4 regions of the Sodalis sp. RH19 genome follow, and region 3 is predicted to be linked to each of the others. Evidence: predicted binding sites of a transcription regulator. Region 3 holds the regulator's gene; each other region holds the start of a gene.

Region 1 (4,935 bases), 1.3 Mb from region 3:
CGCCATCTCGCCCCAGCGCTGCAGGTTAAGGGGATCGCTGAATTCGCCGAAGGTGGCGAAACACCGCTCCTGGCCTTCAATCAGGTCCAGCAACTGTTGGCGGGCGGCGGCGCTAAATGCGCGCGCGGCAAACACCGCCGCGCCCTGCGCCCGTTCCTGCCCCGCCAGCTCTTTGCCCTGCATAAAGCTGAACATGGCGATCAACGCCCGGGAAACAGCCGGCTCCGCCGCCGTATCCGCCGCGTCGAATACCAGCGCCAGCAGGCTGCGGATCACCGCGTTGAATACCGCCGCCGCCTGCGCCTGATCGATCCCGGCCCGCCGGATGCGGCGGCGTAACGCTGGCAAACGTCCCAGCGCATAACATACCGCGGCAATTCGCCCCAGCCTTTGGCTGTCGGACGCCGGCCGATTGACGCCTTCCTCCCGGCCCAATAGCCGCAATACGGCACGCTCGGCAATAACGGCATCGCGCGCCGGTTTTTCAAGCGTATCGGCGTGCAAGCCCGAGCTCAGGTAAAGGGTGGTTACGCCACGTTCGCGTTGCAGCATATGCACCAATTGACTGACCGCCCCCACCAGTTCGCCGGTTTGCAGCAAACGTCGCAACGCCGCGATCTCGCTTTGCCGCGAGGCCTGCAGGAAACGAATAGCGGTGGGAGTATCGGCAATCAATGGGTTCATTTATCCAGTCCGGAATTGCCACGACGTGACCTGATAAACGCATATTACGTAGCGCAGGACACCGGCGCCCTGCGCAGAATCAACTTTATCTGCGTCGCGCCGCTGTCTTTTCGGCCGCGCCGGGTCGGCGCGGCGCCGTTAAACCTGTGCCGTATCCCGGGCGGCGGCCGCGCCGATGCGCGCCAGAGTCGGCCACACTTTCATCAACGTGGTAACGATGGTATCCAGATCCGCGCGGGTAGCGCCGTCACGGGCCTGCACCGACATCCCCTGCAGGATACAGGTCAGATATTTCGCCAGGGTGGGCACATGAGTGCCGGCCGGCAATTCTCCCTGGGCCTGGCGCGCGCGCAGGAAATCCGCCAGCATGTTTTCCTGGAAATGGTGCCGCGCGCGCAGCAGTTTCGCCACGGCGTCGGATGAAGACGAGAGCGCGGCGGACGTACAGATAATAAAGCAGCCCGAGGGCAAATCTTTGTCGGTGTACAGCGCCGCGGTATCGCGCAGGAAATTTTCAACCGCCTGCGCCGCCGTACAGGCGGGGTCGGCCAGCAGCACCTTACCCCGTTCGGCGAATTTCGCCACGTAGCGTTCGGCCGCCGCGCGGAACAGGCCTTCCTTATTGCCGAACTCGCCGTACAGCGTCGGGGCCTTGGCCCCGGTGGCCTCCACCAGATCGGTCAGCGAGGTCGCTTCGTAGCCGTGGCGCCAGAACAGTTCCAGCGCTTTATCCAGCGCATCGTCACGGTCGAACTGTTTTGGGCGTCCGCGTCCTTTCCGTATGGGCGCAACATGATCGGTATTCATAACATCCTCTCTTATCGCATTTTTATGCCTGGCATCTTGCCGCTTGCACAACGTCCTTGTGGATATCAGCCGGCACCTATATAATTAACGATCATTACAAAAATTACAAGTGCCTTTCGTCACATTGCCCAAAGAATGTTAAATTTGGCGGCCATGCCTGTTCCTCCCTTGCGGCGGCCTCTCCAACCCAAAGTGAGTGAGCGTTGACAATAAAAATAAATTTTTATTATTAACAATGGCTTATCTATTATATTAACGATCATTAAAAATTTAGTTGATCAACGCCGCCAGGAGGACTAGTATTTACTTATCGAACGTTAACAAATAGCGTTGACCCACAAATCCTGCAACCAGAATGCATAGAGAGATAAGATTATGAAAAACGTAAAATATGCCATCGCCGCCATCGCCCTGAGCGCCGTCTCTTTCGGTAGTTTTGCCGCAGAACTGGCGACCTCCGCCCCGGCGGGTCAGCAGCCGGTAGGCGTCATCAGCGCCACCGGCGGCGCCAACCTGTCTTCGCTGGAAAGCCAGCTGTCCGCCAAGGCTTCGGCCGAAGGCGCGAAGTCTTTTGTGATTACCTCCACCACCGGCCAGAATAACCTGCATGGCACGGCGGTAATTTACCAATAAGGATGGCGCCATGATGAACAAAGTTAATCTTGGTATCGTTGCCCTGGCCGCCATGGTGTCGTTCGGCAGTGTTGCCGCCGACACCATCAATACCGCCCGGTATGAGCCTCACCAGGTGGTATTGACGACCGTGGGCGCCAGGACAGGGTTGCCTACCCTGCCCGGTCATGGCAGTGAACGCGCCGTACGCGTCGATAACCGCGCCTATCCGGTAACGTCGGTGTCGGGGCGCAATAATATGCACAGTACGTCGGTCGTTTATGAATAGCGCTTTACCGGCGCGTCATCAAAAAATCCGGGCTTGGCCCATTCATTATTTTCCCTAAAGCGTTTGCGTAATATCATCGCGCAAACGCTTTTTTTTACGTTGTAACAAAATAACGCTTTCTTTTCTCCTGCCCGTTGCTATCCTCTGTCAGGAATATTCTTAATTATATCTTTATTAAAATAAATAAAAGCCCTAAATAAGCTTTTTCCTATGTTAATGAATAAATTAGCCCTGCCGTTTTCCGCCAAATTTACGCTTCCATGCAATAAACGCAAATAGAAACATCTGTGCCAAATATCTTTACGGTTGCCGCCGTTGACCCCTTTTAACGAATGGATAATCATCTAACGGTAACGTAATTATTAATATATGGAGCAAAACAATGCGTCGCATTTTAGCATTTGTCGGAATTATTGTTCTTAGCGCCGCGCTTAGCGGTTGCCTGTGGCCACCTCCTTGGGGCGGCGGCGGCGGTCATGGCGGCGGCGGCGGTTATCACCATGGCGGCGGACCGGGCCGCGGCTAAGGGTTGCGATCCTCTGGTATAAAACCCATTGAGAGCTGCGCCCCAACTGTCAGGTGCTTTTATTGACAGTTGGCGGCGCAGTTTTTTTTGCCGCCCGTCCGCTGAGGCGGCGGGTTAACCGCTCCCCTGGCCTGGCGGTTATCTCAAAGCGCAATATCCCTCTTACCGTCCTTGCAGTTATCCTGCAACCACGCCAGAATCGGCAATAATCGCCTTACTGTTAAAAAGGATGGGTTATGACCGAGCTGCGTCGATTTAAACAGGTCGATGTGTTTACCGCCACTGCGTTGATGGGCAATCCCCTGGCGGTGATCCTGGATGCCGATGGCTTATCCGATCGGCAGATGCTGGCCGTGGCCCGCTGGACTCATTTATCCGAAACCACGTTTGTCCTGCCGCCTTCGGCCGCCGGCGCCGATTATCATGTGCGTATTTTCTCCCCGGCAGGAGAATTGCCTTTTGCCGGCCATCCCACGCTCGGCACTGCCCATGCGATGCTGGAAAGCGGCTTTAGGGCCAAGGCGGCCGATAGACTCATCCAGGAGTGCGGGGTGGGCCTGGTCGCCCTTGATATCACCCGCGCCGGATGGCTGGCGTTCCAGGCGCCCGAGGCCAAAATCTATACGGTGAACGAAAGTTATTTCCCCCTGCTTAACGCCGCCGTGGGCGGCGCGACGACGGTCACCTGGTCTCCGCCGGTCGTGGTGGACATGGGGATCCGCTGGCTGGTGGCCCGGGCCGACAGCGCGCTGTCTTGTTTGCGGATGCAACCGGACGCCGTCGCCCTGGAGCGGTTGCTCAAGCGTTGCGAAGCGAACGGCCTGGCGGTATATGGCCTGCACGAGGCAAACGGCCCGGCGGATTATGAAGTCAGGGCCTTTTTGGTGGAACAGGGCGCCCTGGTGGAGGATCCGGTCACCGGCAGCGCCAATGCCTGCCTGGCGCGCCTGCTGCACGCCCAGGGATTTCCTGATAATCCGGCGTTTGCCGAGTCCTGGCGCGTCCGCCAGGGCACGGTCCTGGGGCGCGACGGCCAGGTCAGCGCGCGCTTTATCGACGGCGTGCCGTGGATTGCCGGCCAATCGGTCACCGTGATCGACGGCACGTTCAGGCTGTAGCCGTCAGGTAAATGTTAATAACCTGCATCCTTACTGTTAATAATTAGCAACAATCTGCAAACGGTGTGGCTATTGCGCATCAATCATTAACGACTACCTTTAACACTATCTTAGTGGCCGCCATGGCAAAGATGCACATGATAGGTGGTGGTCGTTATTTGAGGTAGCCTGATGAGCCAGACAGACTGCACGATTATTTTTGACGGTGTGCCGCTGACCGGCAAAGCGGATACGCCGCTGGTGGATTTCCTGGCCGCGCGGGGCGTCAACCTGCCCCATGTCTGTTATCACCCGGCGCTGGACCCGCTGAAAACCTGCGATGTCTGTTGGGTGGAGCAGGACCATCAGCTGGTGCGCGGCTGTACCCTGCGCACCCGTGACGGCATGGTGCTCAACAGCCGGGGCGCGCAGGCCCGGGCGGCGCAAGTCGAGGGCATGGACCGGCTGCTGGCCAAGCACGAGCTGTATTGCACGGTATGCGAGCACAATACCGGCGACTGTACCCTGCACAACACCATGGCGGATATGCATATCCCCATCCAGCGTTATAAGTTCGAGCGCAAGCCGTATGCGAAGGACCATTCCAATCCATTTTACACCTACGATCCCGATCAGTGCATCCTGTGCGGCCGCTGCGTGGACGCCTGCCAGAACGTCGAGGTCAACGAGACGCTGAGTATCGACTACAGCGCGGATCATCCGCGCGTACTGTGGGACGGTGGTGAAAAAATCGCCGGCTCCAGCTGCGTCAGCTGCGGTCACTGCGTCACGGTCTGTCCCTGCAACGCCTTGATGGAAAAAACCATGCAGCCGGACGCCGGGCCGTTTACCGCCATGTCTCCCGATCTGAAACGCCCGCTGATCGATATGATCAAAACCCTCGAGAACACCACCGGCGC
Region 2 (4,935 bases), 660 kb from region 3:
GATCGCATTGAGGGAAGTGAAGTGCACGTTGTATTGGGGCGAATGATCCTCAATCCGCTTTTGCAGGCGCGCCGGCGACAAACGCGCTATGCCGGGCGAGACGTTGTCCCATGGCCTCACTACGCTGATTTGGCAAGATTAGGAACAGTTAGGGAACCATTAAGATTCGTTCTGCCACTATACAGTCTCATTCAAGCTTTGGTTCTGTGAGCTATGGGCGGGTTGCATTGGTAGGCTAATGTTGCTGGCCGGGCTTTCGGGCCCGGCGATTTTTACACCTTGCCGGATCCATTTTTGCTCCAATACCCTCATCTATTGACTGGGTGCCGATAATTTAAGCAAGGGGATCCCGGCCGTTAAGGCGATGCCATGCTTTCTGACCGCGGGTGGGCAAGCCTTCCCCCGCGCGCGTCTCTTTCTAAGCCCATACCGGTCATCAATAGCGGGGATCATCAAAGACGTTAACAGGCCAGGATGGCCTTCACCCATGGTGGCTCAACGTTCAAACCTGGCATAATTCTATCGTGGCATGCATATCCAGCAGGCACAGGAAAACATGAATCGACTTATCATTATTTCCGGCTGTTCCGGTGGTGGGAAATCCACGTTACTCGCCGAGCTGAAGCGACGCGGCTATACCGTTGTCGAAGAACCCGGCCGGCGCGTCGTGAGCGAAGAGTTGAAACGAGGCGGCCAGGCATTACCCTGGATTGATATGGCGGCGTTCTTACGCCACGTTATCCAACTGGCCATAACCGATTGGACCAGGGCCGGCACCGCAAACGAATGGATATTTTTCGATCGCGGGGTGGTGGACGCGGCGGCCAACCTTGAGCACATCACGGGTAAGCCTTATTTAAAGCGCTATGGCATTTCTTTGCGCTATCATCACAAGGTTTTTTTAACGCCGCCCTGGGCCGAAATTTATGCCGAAGATCCAGAACGGCGGCATTCTTTTGACGCGGCTTTGGCTGAATACGGCCTGCTGGTCACCGCCTACCCGGCATTGGATTATGACATTTTGGCAATACCAAAAACCAACGTAGCGGATCGGGCCACGTTTGTTCTTGATGCTCTGTCCGGCAACGGAGAATAATACCACCGCCGCACCGCACGCCGCCGGTGAAGTAAACGTTGCCAGCGCCCCGACTATTCCATTGCTGCCGGCATTCCTGACCCCCGCATCCGGCACGGCATTCGCTCAGACTGTTGTGTTTGCGTCGTTATCGCCATCGGCATTTAGCGCTTTCCCCTGCACCACCAGCCACTGCTCAAACGCTTGGTGCAATACGGTTTTTTGCACGCTCACCGGCGTTAAGGCCTGGTATTGACAGGGGGCAACGGTAAATTGCGGAAACAGCGGGACAAGACGGCCATGCATTATCTCCGCCGACAGCGTGTTGACCGGCCCCAATCCCACCCCGATCCCTTCCAGCATCGCCTGCAGGGAAACGTGGAAATGGTCGTAACGGCGAAATAAGCTCGCGGGTGTTTTTCGCAGGCCGGCCGCCGCCAGCCACAGATTCCACTGCCCAGGCCTTGTCAGGGTTTCAATGCGGGGACAGGCGAGGACGTCCTCAGGCAGGCGGAGCGGATAACGCTTAAGCAGCGCGGGGGAGGCCATCAGGCAATGCTGATCTTGCAAAAACGCGATCGCGGAATACTCCGCTACGCTAATATCACGCCGGATCAACAGGTCATAGTGCCCGATAATGTGCAATTGCTCGGTATTGGCCGTGGAAATCTGCAAATTTGCCTGGGGAAAGCGCGTATAAAAATCATCGAGGCGGGGCAGCAGCCATTTCAGGCACAGTGTGGTCGGCACGCTGACATTAAAGACATTATTACGTCCACCGTTGCCGTAGCGCAGGGCGATGTCGGACAGGTTATCAAACGCGCTCCCCAGCTCCCGGGCCAGCGTCAGGGCGTAAGGCGTCGGCACGCGTCGCTGGCCTTCCCGGCTGAATAAATTAACGCCGAACCATTTTTCAACCACCTGCATATGGCGGCTGACCGCCCCATGGGTAATACATAATTCTTTGGCGGCGGCGGTATAGCTGCCGGCATGGCATGCAACCAAAAATGCCCGTAATGCCGCCAGGGGTGGGAGTGAATGCATAACCAGTCCTTTTTTATCACTATTGCGTGATATTTTATCACGCGCCATTCCATTTCTGATCGCTATCATCATGGTTACTACCCCCTGAAAAAGGACGTGCCGGCGTGATGTATCTGATCATTGTCATTATTGGAATAGCGGCCGGCATCATCAGCGGCATGGTGGGCACAGGCGCTTCCATCATGCTGTTGCCGGCGCTGGCGTATACCTTTGGTCCCAAGGCCGCGGTTCCCATCATGGCCATCGCCGCCATTATGGGTAATGTTTCGCGTGTGCTTATGTGGCGCAGGGACATCAATATCAGGGCCTTTCTGTGGTATTCCCTGCCGGGTATCCCCGCCGCCGTCCTGGGCGCCAATACGCTGTGGCTGATGCCTGCGTCCCTCTCCAACTTCTGCATCGGCCTGTTTTTCTTCCTGCTGATCCCGGCGCGCCACTGGGCCAATGCCCGGGCAATAACGCTCAACGCCATGCAACTGGCGCTGGCGGGCGCACTGGTCGGTTACCTCACCGGGGTGGTTTTCTCCACGGGCCCGCTGACCATCCCCCTTTTTGCCGGGTATGGGCTGACAAAAGGCGCGCTGCTGTCGACGGAAGCGGCCGCCTCCTTTGCTATCTACCTTGCCAAGGCATCGGCGTTCGGGGCCATCGGCGCCCTACCGCGGTCCGTCGTTATCAGTGGCCTGATGGTAGGCGGTACGCTGGTTGCCGGCATGTACATCGGTAAAATATTCTTGGTGAAAATGGCTGAAAAAACCTTTAACCGCCTGATTGACGCCATGATGATGGTGGCGGGCGCCTCAATGATTTGGGACGCGCTTAATTGATAAATGATTCCCTGCGGAATATAACGCGCTATAAAATCCATAAAAATAAAAAATAGAACCCAATGGCCAAGCATACATAAAGCCAGCACCGGCAACCGACAATGCCTGGACAGGCGGCGGCGGTAACTATCGCCTGTTTATCAGAGGCGTACTCTCGCGATCCGTAATAATGAGGGATAGCAAATACCTAATAACATAATTAGCATCTATTTAGCGGCCAATTTACCATACCGGGTTATTCACATTATTTCTTGTTCATTTTGAACGGAGGTTGCTTTTTATTAAGTCAATCACGTTATGCGTTACATCATTTTCGTTACATCATTTTTAAGTGACATCCATCACAGTTTTGCACATCCATAGCCGTTTAACTGCACCTCAACGACATTACCGTTGAGGAAATAAAAATGAACGTTGATACCCAGTCTTGCGTGGTTACCGGGAAAAAAGCCGTTGCCGTGGTGGCGCAAAACGTAGAATATTCCGGCCAGGGGACCTTGGTTAAAATATCCCGCGGCGGGATTTGCGGATCCGATCTGCATTATTACCAGGAGGGTGCGGTCGGAAATTTCAAAGTGCGCCAGCCCATGATTCTGGGGCACGAAGTTATCGGCCATGTGGTAAAAAGCGATGCCCCGGGGTTATCCGTTAACCAGAGCGTGGCCATTAACCCCAGCAAGCCCTGTAAACAGTGTAAATATTGTCTGTCCGGTGAGGAAAATCAATGTATTAATATGCGCTTTTTCGGCAGCGCCATGTATTTCCCGCATGTGGATGGCGGATTCACGCAATTTAAAGTCGTGGATACGGAACAATGCATCCCCTTTGACAATGCCCTCGATGAACGCGTCATGGCTTTTGCCGAACCGCTGGCGGTGGCCATTCACGCCGTGAATCAGGCCGGGGACGTTAAGGGTAAAACCGTTTTTGTCTCCGGCGTCGGGCCTATCGGCAGCTTGCTGGTGGCGGCCGCCAAGGCCTCGGGCGCGCGGGAAATCATCTGCGCCGACCTGAGCCAGCGTTGCCTGGATATCGCCGCCCAAATGGGCGCCACCAAAACCCTGCATGCGGCGGCCGGTGATTTCTCCGCGTATGCCGATCAAAAAGGCTACTTCGATATCGCGTTCGAAGCCTCGGGCCATCCCCAGTCCATTACGCGCTGCCTGGAATTAACCCGGGCCAGGGGTACCTTAGTCCAGGTCGGCATGGGCGGCGTGACGCCGGAGTTCCCCATGATGATGGTCATAGCCAAGGAAATCAGGCTGGTGGGGAGTTTTCGTTTCACCACCGAATTTAATACCGCCGTGGCCTGGCTGGGCAACGGCACCATCGACCCGCTGCCGTTGTTATCCGGTGAATATCCGCAGGCCGAACTTGAACAGGCGTTGATCTTCGCGGCGGACAAATCGTTAGCGTCAAAAGTACAGTTGGTTTTTTGAAAATAGGGATCCAAAATGAACGATATTTTTTCATTAAAAAATAAAAAAGCGCTGATTACCGGCTCCGCCCAAGGCATTGGTTTTTTATTGGCCAACGGACTGGCGCAATCGGGTGCGGAAATCATCATCAATGATATTACCGCCGCCCGCGCGGAAAAAGCGGCGCAGCAGTTACGGGACCAAGGGTATACCGCTTATTCTGTCGCATTTGATGTGACGAAAAGCCAGGCCGTTAATAGCGCTATTGAGCAAATTGAGTCCGATATCGGCCCTATTGATATTTTGATTAACAATGCCGGCATCCAGCGACGCCATCCGTTTACCGAATTTCCTGAGAAAGACTGGAACGATATTATCGCGGTAAATCAAACGGCGGTATTTTTGGTTTCACAAGCGGTTGCCCGTAACATGATCAAACGCAACCGGGGTAAAATCATCAATATTTGCTCCATGCAAAGCGAACTCGGCCGTGACACCATTACCCCCTATGCGGCGTCAAAGGGCGCGGTTAAAATGCTGACCCGCGGCATGTGTGTGGAACTGGCCCGTT
Region 3 (4,935 bases):
GGCGCTGGTCGCGGCGCTGAAAGCCCAGGGCGAAACCCTATGGCACACCAGCAACGTCTTTACCAACGAACCGGCGCTGCGCCTGGCGCGCAAGCTGATTAACGCCACCTTTGCCGACCGGGTGTTTTTTGCCAACTCGGGCGGCGAGGCCAATGAAGCGGCGTTTAAGCTGGCGCGTCACTACGCCATTACCCGCCACAGCCCCTATAAAACCAAAATCATCGCTTTTCATAACGCGTTCCACGGCCGCACGCTGTTTACCGTTACCGTGGGCGGGCAACCAAAATATTCCGACGGCTTCGGGCCAAAACCGGCGGATATCGTCCATGTGCCTTTTAACGATCTGGCGGCCGTCAAGGCGGTGATGGATGATCATACCTGCGCCGTGGTGGTGGAGCCGATTCAGGGTGAAGGGGGCATTATGCCCGCCACGCCGGAATTCCTGCAGGGCCTGCGCGATCTGTGCGACCAGAATCAGGCGCTGCTGGTGATGGACGAAGTGCAGTGCGGCATGGGGCGCACCGGCAAGCTGTTTACCTATATGCACTATGGCGTAACGCCGGATATTCTGACCACCGCCAAGGCGCTGGGCGGCGGTTTCCCCATCAGCGCCATGCTGACTACGGAAGAGATCGCCTCGGTGATGAAAGTGGGCACCCACGGCACCACCTATGGCGGCAATCCCCTGGCCTGCGCGGTATCCGAGGCGGCGCTGGATGTGATTAACCAGCCGGAAGTCCTGGCGGGCATTAACGAAAGGCACGATCGTTTCGTCAGCGCGCTCCAGGCGATTGACGACAAATATCAGGTATTTTCGGATGTGCGCGGCATGGGCCTGCTGCTGGGCGCCGAACTGCGGCCGCAGTTCCATGGCCGGGCGCGCGAGTTCCTGCACGCCAGCGCCGCGCAGGGCCTGATGATCCTCAACGCCGGTCCGGACGTCATCCGTTTCGCGCCGTCGCTGGTGGTGGAGTTCGCCGATATCGAACAGGGCATGGCCCGGTTTGAACAGGCGGTGGCGCAGGTTATCGCCGCCAAACCCTAAGGCGCGCGGCGGGAGACTAATGGCTTAACCGGCGCGCCAGCCAGTTGCCGTGCTGCGGCCGCTGGCGCCAGGCTACCGATGAAATCGTATGCATCACGCCCAGATGGAACAGAATACGCCGCAGATGGCGTTCCATCAGGGTGCCGGGCAGCTCCGGCGTTTCGCCGGCGGCATCCATCACCGGGCTGTCTGAGCTTGGGCCGTCATATTCCAGCCGTTGCTGGCAGCGCTGCAGCGCCACCTCGCAAGAGGCCAGGTACTTTTGCGCCAGCGTCGGCGTCAGCATGTAGTGATCCCGCGCCAGGATGGTCATGGCATTGATGTGCTCGACGATGAACTGGCTATGGGTCACCCATAAACGCATATCGGTCAGATAGCGCGAATTAAACGCCGGCTCCCGCATCGCCTGGCTAAGCGACGTAAACAGCGCGTTGTGCGCCTGGTTGACCTTCATGCGCGCGTAGGCCAGCGCCGCCGGCTCGGGGGCGGGTTGCAGCAGCAGTCGCAGCGCGTCCTGGTCCCGCTCCAGCGCCAGATGGGCGTTTTTGCGCAGCATACCGCTTTGCCACTGCGGCCATAACCACAGCATGCCGCCGAACGCCAGCATACAGCCGATCAGCGTATCCACCAGCCTGGGCACCAGGAAATGCGCGCCGTTCAGCGACAGTAGCTGCAACGTATACACCGCGGTCACCGTCATGCCGATCATCGCCAGGCCGTAATTTTTGCGCAACACCAGGTAAGACGCCAGCGTCAGGAACAACATGCACAGCAATACCGTGCCGTCGCTCAGCCTGAATTGCAGCGTGCCGGCGGCAATCACCAACCCCGCCAACGTGCCCAGGGCCCGATGCTGGATCCGCACCCGGGTGGCGTTATAGCCGTTCTGGCTGACAAACATCACCGTCATTAAAATCCAGTAGGGTTTGGGGAGATCCAATACCAGCCCCAGGCTGCTGCCGATGGCCAGCATAATCCCAAGCCTTGCCGCGCTGCGCAGCGCCATGGATTTAAAGGAACAGTAGCTGACCAGCGCATGCCAAAACGACAGCCGCTGCTGGTTGTCGGCCATCAGGTCGCGGCGGTAAAGCGGGCGCTGGGTACGCAGCAGCCGGGCGATACGGCTGAAATGGTAATAACAAAACTGTCCGACCGGATTATCCGGATGCCGGTCGGCAATTTTTTCCAGGGCCGACAGCGCGGTGGCCATGTTAAAACGCCCCGGCTGCCGGTGATAGAGAATATCATCCGCCAGTACCCGCAACCGCGCGGCAATCAACCGGGCGTTATAGCGGATAACCGCCTCGGCGTGGCTTTGCGCCACCAGTTTTTGTACTTCGTCCGGCTGGTGCAGGCTGACGGCGATATGCTCCTGCAAATCCAGCGCCACCTGGAAAGAACGCAGCAGGCGTTTGTACTGCAGCTGATCATTGGCCGACAGCATATAAAGCTGCTGGTATACCTGGGCAATCAGATCAATCACCGCCTGCTGGCGGGCAAACAGCGGCGGCAGGGCGGTTTCCGGATCGGTATGCTGTGTCAGCAGGGTATATTTCGCCTCGATATAATCCGCCAGCTCCCGATACAGCAGGCTAAGAGATTCCCGCATCGGCTGCTCCTTCCACAACCGGAACCACAGGGCGTTGAACAGTCCGTACCAGGCGGTGCCGGCAATATACAGCAGCGGCGGCACGACGGGCGGCACATTGCCGGCCAGGCCCAGGGTAAAGATGGCGGCGATAAGCGCGGCGGGCAATAAACGGCCGTGCAGCGGGCTGATTTCACCGGTAACGCCGAACAGCAGCGCCAGGCCGAGCATCACCAAGGGCAACGGCACCGGCACGGCCAACAGCACCTGGATCAGCACGCTGCTCAGCGCGAACAGCGCACCGCCGACGGCCAGGCGCTTGAAAAACCGTTTATGCAGGGTATCGAGGCCGGCGATATTGCAGCAGGCAGGGACCAACGAAAACAGCAGGCCGTTTTGCAAGCTGCCGAATAACAGGCCGGCGGCCACCGGCAGGCATAGCACGATGGTTTGCCGCAGGGCATAGTTTACTTCAGGGTGGTAGATTAACCGGCGCCACATACTGTCAGCAAAAAAAGCGTGGTACGAAGCACCACGCCTGTATAACGGGGCTATCAGCGCGTGCCGTAAACAACAATGGTTTTACCGTGCGCGGATATAAGATTTTGATCTTCGAGCATTTTAAGAATACGTCCTACCGTCTCGCGGGAACAGCCGACAATCTGGCCGATTTCCTGACGGGTGATTTTTATCTGCATGCCGTCGGGGTGGGTCATGGCGTCGGGTTGTTTCGCCAGGTTCAACAGGGTTTGCGCTATGCGTCCGGTAACGTCCAGGAATGCCAGGTTGCCGACTTTTTCCGACGTTACCTGTAAACGACTGGCCATTTGCGCCGACAGGCGCATCAGGATATCCGGATTCACCTGAATCAGCTGCCGGAATTTTTTATACGAAATCTCGGCGACTTCACAGGCGGTTTTCGCCCGTACCCAGGCACTGCGTTCCTGACCTTCCTCGAATAGGCCGAGCTCACCGATGAAATCTCCCTGGTTAAGATAGGAGAGAATCATCTCTTTGCCTTCTTCATCCTTAATCAGCACCGCCACGGCGCCCTTAACGATGTAGTAAAGCGTTTCAGCCTTTTCACCCTGATGTATAAGTGTACTCTTCGATGGATACTTATGAATATGGCAATGAGACAGGAACCATTCGAGAGTCGGGTCTGTTTGCGGTTTGCCGAGAACCATTCGCTGTTATCCTCTTTTGTCATCGCTATCCCAGGTTCGGGACATCGTATTCCCTGTTACGGCGCTTGTATTATTCACTCTGACTCCGCGTTTAAACGGAGCGACGTAAGGGAACTTATTAGGGTCTGGTAATGTGATGTTCCGATCGATCTCTTGCCCTTTCATTATCATGAGGCCGATCCAGCCTTGTTTTTAGCATAGGTTTGAAGCAGTGTCTTCTGTTGTCTTGCTTCAGCATGAAGTATGTTCAGTAACATTGCCAGTTTTCCAACAAAAATGTAGTCTGCTGGAAAGCTTTTCATCAGGAGTATCATAATGCAGGCACGGGTCAAATGGGTAGAAGGGTTGTCTTTCATGGGCGAATCCGCCTCGGGCCACCAGGTTTTGATGGATGGGAACGCGGGCGAAAAAGCGCCCAGCCCAATGGAAATGGTATTGATGTCGGTCGGCGGCTGCAGCGCCATTGATGTGGTATCGATTTTACACAAAGCGCGGCAGGACGTCCGGGACTGCGAGGTCAAACTCACATCCGAGCGCCGCGACGAGGCGCCGCGCCTGTTTACCCATATCAACCTGCATTTTATCGTCACCGGCGCCGGGCTGACCGACAAGGCGGTGGAGCGGGCGGTGACGCTATCGGCGGAAAAATACTGCTCGGTCTCACTGATGCTCGGCGCGTCGGTCAATATGACCCACAGCTTTGAAGTGCGCGACGAACGCCACGCCCCCGCCGCCTAACCGGCCCGCCAACACCGCACTCAAACCCGGCGTGTTCAAGGGAGAGCGCGCCAATGGGGTCGAATCGGGCATGGTTTCTCTGCCCGACCGAGCGCCCCATGGCACGGTATGCCCGCCAACACCGCGCTCAAACCCGGCGTGTTCAAGGGAGAGCGCGCCAATGGGGTCGAATCGGGCATGGTTTCTCTGCCCGACCGAGCGCCCCATGGCACGGTATGCCCGCCAACACCGCGCTCAAACCCGGCGTGTTCAAGGGAGAGCATGCCGATGGGGTCGAATCGGGCGTGGTGTTCCCGCCCGACCGAGTGCCCCACGGTATGCTAGGCCCGCCAACACCGCAGCGAATCCTGGCGTGTTCAAGGGAAAGCATGCCGATG
Region 4 (4,935 bases), 1.9 Mb from region 3:
TCAGTGCCGCCCTGGGCGTTTTCGCGGATATCGGCGCCGGGCGGCTAAGCGGCCTGCCGCCGGCCGCGGGAGTTCGGGCGAAGGACCGTCGTTTCAGGCCGGCGCAGGCGCCGGCCCGTGAAGGCACTTGCCGGGAAAATGAGATTGTCGCGGATGCGAAAATCCAGCTGTTGGGCTTCTACCGCCGTCATCCACGGATGATTGTGCATAATGAATCAGCTTATATTCCGCTGACTTATGTCGCGCTTAGCCATTTTGTCAGGCAGAACAAAAACCAGCCCCTGCCTGAGCTGCTGGCGGCGTTGGCCAGGCTGATTCCCGGTACCGACATAAGCCCGGTCCGGCGCGGGCAGACGGCGCGGGCAAACGCGCTGCGGCGAGAGATTAGCGCGCTGAATGATTTCAGGGCGCGGCTGGCGGCGGCGCGCGCGGGTCAAGACGCTGGCCATATACCTTAAATTAGCCGTTGTCAATACTTTATGTTGGCATGGGGAATTAACGCAACGGCAGAATGAGGCGAATTCCGCCGTCATCCAGCATAATAAAGGATGCTAATGTAAAAGAGATGAGATTAAGGATAATGAGTGGAACGTTTAAGTGATTTGCGACTTTTTATCGAAGCGGCGATGTTGGGCAGTTTTTCGGCGGCGGGACGTAAGCTCGGTTGTTCTCCGGCGGCGGCGAGCGCCTGCATCGTGCGTCTGGAGACCGGTCTCAAGGTGCGCCTGTTTGAACGGACCACCCGCCAGCTCAGGCTGACCGACGAGGGCAAGCTGTTCCTAAGCTATAGCCAGCGCGCCGTGGAACAGCTTAATGACGTCACCGAGCTGTTGCGTTCGGGCAAGGATGACATCAAAGGCGCGATACGCATTACCGCCCCCTCCGACGTTGGCCGCAATCGTCTGATCGGCTTATTGGAGCGCTTTCGCCAAGACTTTCCCGCCATTCACTTTATTCTCTCTCTGGCCGACGCCACGACCGCCCCGATCGGCGACGACATTGACATCGCCATCCGCTATGGACAGCACGACGACGCCGGCATGACGGCCTATAAACTGGCCGACAGTCATCGGGTGGTATGCGTTGCTCCGGCGCTGCTGGCGCAATTGGATCCACCGCTGGCGCCCCCCCATTTGCAGGCATTGCCGTCCATTGCCCTGATTAATACCTTGGGCAATCAGGAGCAATGGGTTTATCGCGATGAAGCAAAAATGCCGCGGCAGCTGACCATGACCCCCGCCTACACCACCAATGACGACGACATCAGCCGCAAATGGGCCGTCATGGGATACGGATTCGCTTATAAGTCGATCCTGGATATCAGTGAAGACCTGGCCGCGGGCCGGCTGGTGACGGTATTGGATCAGTATTTTATCGAACCGGCGCCCCTTTTCGCCTTGTATAACCGGAATAAATTCCAGCCGCCCCGCATCAAACGGCTACTGCACTTCCTGGCTGAAAACCTGGCATAACCGCAGGCCAACGGCAGTTTGCCTGCCCGATATCGCCGGCGCCGCGTGAGGACCGCGTCACAAAGACGCACGGGTTCGCCTTGCCCCGCTTAACGCCGCAACCATCATGACCTATCATTCATTCAGACGCACGCCTTCAGCATCATCAGAAGCGAACTTATTGTCGCGTCTTACGGCCGGCGGAGATAAGCTGGTGAACAGGTTGTCCCGCTCTATGTCCTCGCATTTTTTTCTGGAGATTATTATGCATATTGATTTATCGGGAAAACGCGCCATCGTCACCGCCTCCACCGGCGGCATCGGTTTTGCCATCGCCACTGGGCTGGCGCGCGCCGGCGCGTCAGTGGTGATTAACGGCCGCAGCCAGACCACGGTAGACAAGGCGCTGGGCCAGTTGCGACACACGGTGCCGCAGGCGGCGGTTGAAGGCGTGGCGGCTGATTTGTCCGATGCGGCGGGCGTGGCTACGCTTACCGGCGCCGTACCCGCCGCCGATATTATCGTCAATAACGCCGGCATTTACGGCCCTAAGCCTTTTTTCGACGTGGATGACGATGAGTGGGAGCGTTATTTCCAGACCAACGTTATGTCCGGCATACGACTGGCGCGTTTTTACCTGCAAGGCATGCTGGAACGCGACTGGGGGCGCATCGTGTTTATTTCATCGGAGTCGGCGCTTAATATCCCGCCGGAAATGATCCATTACGGGGTGACCAAAACGGCGCAGCTGGCCGTCGCGGGCGGGCTGGCCAAACTCGCCGCCGGCACCGGGGTCACGGTAAACTCGGTACTGCCCGGCCCAACGCTGTCCGAAGGCGTGCGCGAGATGCTGAAGGATTCCGCCCGGGATGCGGGCGTGAGTATTGAACAGGCGGGAACCGATTTTGTGCGCACCCACCGGTCAACCTCTATTATCCAACGGCTGGCGACCCCCGAGGAAGTGGCCAACCTGGTGGTATATACCTGCTCCCGGCAAGCATCGGCCACCACCGGCGCGGCGCTGCGGGTGGACGGCGGGGTTATCAACAGTATCGTCTAGCGGCGACCTGAACTCCGGCCCTGCCGCACCTCTGGGATGCGCGCGCGATATCAGGCATAATCACTTCACTAACTTGTTAAAAAGATGTGAAGGTATTGCTATGCACGATGAGTTAAGCGCAGAAATAAAGCAAAAAATCCTGCAATCCACCACCACCGTCGCCAAGGTGGTGTTTCCCACCACCATAAACCATCATTCGACCCTGTTCGGCGGCACCGCCCTGGCATGGATGGATGAGGTTTCCTTTATCACCGCCACCCGCTTCTGCCGCAAACGGCTGGTAACGGTATCCACGGAAAAAATCACCTTCAGCCGGCCCATTCCTTCCGGCACCATTATCGAGCTGGTGGGCAGGGTAAGCCGGGTGGGCAGGACCAGCATCACCGTGGATGTCGCCATTTTCCTTGAAGATATGTACGCGGCGGGCCGGGAGGAAGTGGTGCGGGGGCAGTTTAATTTTGTCGCGGTGGATGAAAATGACAAAGCGACCCCGCTGTTATAATCCCCGCCCCGGATTGACGCGATGTGTTAAAACACGTCGCCGGGATTGTAAAAAAATGCTCTTTTTTATGTGATGCGCATCACAAATATTTGCATTTATGTGACGGAGGTCATATTATTACCTCATCAAACGCAAACACGTTACAGGCGAACAAACCTGGTGAGGGAAAGCATATGAAATTCCGTAAATTCCTGAAAAAAATTCTGCTGTCATACGTTAATACCGTGAAAGACGTACCGCCCGGTGCCATGTATTAATTTCCATGACGTCAAAAAAGCTGCCGCGGCAGCTTTTTTTTTGGCAAAAAAACGCTGATGAAATCAGGCCTGGAGAAATTCAAGCAGCGCGGCGTTCACCTTATCGGCATCCACGGTACACATACCGTGGGACGCGCCGGCCAATACTTTTAACGTGGCGTCGGGAATGATCTTGGCTGATTTACGGCCCGAAACCTCTAGCGGCACGATTTGATCGTCATCGCCCTGCAGCACCAGGGTCGGCACGTCGAATTTTTTCAGATCCTCGGTGAAATCCGTCTGCGAGAACTGCTTGATGCAGGCATATTGCCCGGCGATGCCGCCCGCCATCCCCTGCAGCCAGAAAGCATCTATCACCCCCTGGGAGAGTTTGGCGCCGTCGCGGTTATAACCATAAAACGAGACCGCGAGATCTTGATAAAATTGCGATCGATCCGCCGACACGCCGGCCCGGATACCGTCGAAAACCGTTATCGGCACGCCCTCGGGATTCGCCGCCGTTTGTAGCATCAGCGGCGGCACCGCGCTTATCAGCACCGCTTTGGCCACGCGTCCGGTACCATGGCGACCGATATAGCGCGCCACTTCCCCGCCGCCGGTGGAATGGCCGATAAGGATGGCGTCCTGCAGATCCAGGCTGGCGATAAGGGCCGCGAGATCATCGGCATAGGTATCCATATCATTCCCGTCCCACGTCTGGGCCGACCGGCCATGGCTGCGCCGGTCATGGGCGATAACCCGATAGCCCTTGTCGGCAAGGAACATCATCTGGCTGTCCCAGGCATCGGCGGTCAGCGGCCAGCCGTGGGAAAAAACCACCGGCTGGCCGGTGCCCCAGTCCTTATAGAATATCTGCGTCCCGTCATCGGTTGTGATAGTGCTCATGTTGTCTGATCCTTTTTTCGGGTGAGTGGGGATAAGAGCCGCCGACGCTATCGTCGGCATTGCATACGGGGCATGAGAACGCCTGGCGGGCGCCATCAATTACCGGGTCAACCTATCAAGATTAGGAACGAAAAGAGTAAGCCGCCATCCGCCGCCAAAAGATAATGGCGGCTTGATGCCGGCAAAAAGAATATGCAGGCCTAAGGTCACAGGAAAATCAATGTGATTCCGCGCTGTCCCAATACTGGTATTGCGTGGCCGTGCTGCGGTGTCGTCTGATAATCGACTGCGGTAAAATTTCCGTGTCGCTGCCATAGCTCAGGATACAGTTGCCCACGTCGTCGTTGCGCTGGCACTGCTCCACTTTGGTGAGCTGGCTTACCGGCGTCCGTGACACCGAGAAAGAACCCGCCTCCCTGCCGTCGGCATCATACTGATAACGGGTTTGACCATGGTTCGAACGCATCGAGATGAAATAACCTTTTTTATCATAGGCGTAAATATATTCATCGTTGCTGAACGCGTCGGTGCCCCGCGCCGTGCTTTTGACCAGACGCAAATGATTATCGTAGTCATAGGTCCCGGTGGTAAATCCGGGCCGCTCGTTAAGGGTAAAGGCATCGGTCGAGGAGGTGATCACGCCGTTTTTACCGGTAAAAAAACGGCTTTTGCCCTGCTTATGGTTAACCAGCGTTGGCTTGCCGTCTCGATCGATAATGATGGCGATATCGTACTCGCTCTCCCAGCCATCAGCGGATTTTACCGTGTGATTGGACATGC

What was found. The regulator CRP, encoded in region 3, controls carbon source genes, mostly activating them, when cyclic AMP is high. The targets are predictions, from matches to a motif close to ATGTGANNNNNNTCACAT.
Region 1: bhsA (multiple stress resistance protein BhsA) is a predicted target of CRP. The motif match lies at 1,599-1,616, and genes of this name have one in related genera.
Region 2: idnD (L-idonate 5-dehydrogenase) is a predicted target of CRP. The motif match lies at 3,276-3,293, and genes of this name have one in related genera.
Region 4: azuC (stress response protein AzuC) is a predicted target of CRP. The motif match lies at 3,081-3,098, and genes of this name have one in related genera.

The regions. Positions count from the first base shown of each region.
Region 1 covers NZ_CP178734.1:3,795,658-3,800,592, forward strand. Annotated here, with positions in the region: gene ACL2XF_RS17250 (nitrate- and nitrite sensing domain-containing protein) at 1-675, opposite strand, end outside; gene ACL2XF_RS17255 (TetR/AcrR family transcriptional regulator) at 823-1,491, opposite strand; gene bhsA (multiple stress resistance protein BhsA) at 1,867-2,124, shown strand; gene ACL2XF_RS17265 (hypothetical protein) at 2,135-2,392, shown strand; gene ACL2XF_RS17270 (PhzF family phenazine biosynthesis protein) at 3,155-4,036, shown strand; gene fdhF (formate dehydrogenase subunit alpha) at 4,208-4,935, shown strand, end outside.
Region 2 covers NZ_CP178734.1:4,463,742-4,468,676, forward strand. Annotated here, with positions in the region: gene ACL2XF_RS20120 (AAA family ATPase) at 530-1,096, shown strand; gene ACL2XF_RS20125 (LysR substrate-binding domain-containing protein) at 1,202-2,119, opposite strand; gene ACL2XF_RS20130 (sulfite exporter TauE/SafE family protein) at 2,227-2,946, shown strand; gene idnD (L-idonate 5-dehydrogenase) at 3,354-4,385, shown strand; gene idnO (gluconate 5-dehydrogenase) at 4,401-4,935, shown strand, end outside.
Region 3 covers NZ_CP178734.1:5,123,198-5,128,132, forward strand. Annotated here, with positions in the region: gene argD (bifunctional acetylornithine/succinyldiaminopimelate transaminase) at 1-1,045, shown strand, start outside; gene ACL2XF_RS22975 (YccS/YhfK family putative transporter) at 1,062-3,134, opposite strand; gene crp (cAMP-activated global transcriptional regulator CRP) at 3,188-3,820, opposite strand; gene ACL2XF_RS22985 (hypothetical protein) at 3,988-4,176, opposite strand; gene ACL2XF_RS22990 (OsmC family protein) at 4,136-4,558, shown strand.
Region 4 covers NZ_CP178734.1:3,269,433-3,274,367, forward strand. Annotated here, with positions in the region: gene ACL2XF_RS14850 (hypothetical protein) at 1-458, shown strand, start outside; gene ACL2XF_RS14855 (LysR family transcriptional regulator) at 585-1,472, shown strand; gene ACL2XF_RS14860 (SDR family NAD(P)-dependent oxidoreductase) at 1,717-2,511, shown strand; gene ACL2XF_RS14865 (acyl-CoA thioesterase) at 2,612-3,013, shown strand; gene azuC (stress response protein AzuC) at 3,187-3,270, shown strand; gene ACL2XF_RS14875 (alpha/beta fold hydrolase) at 3,334-4,155, opposite strand; gene ACL2XF_RS14880 (hypothetical protein) at 4,373-4,935, opposite strand, start outside.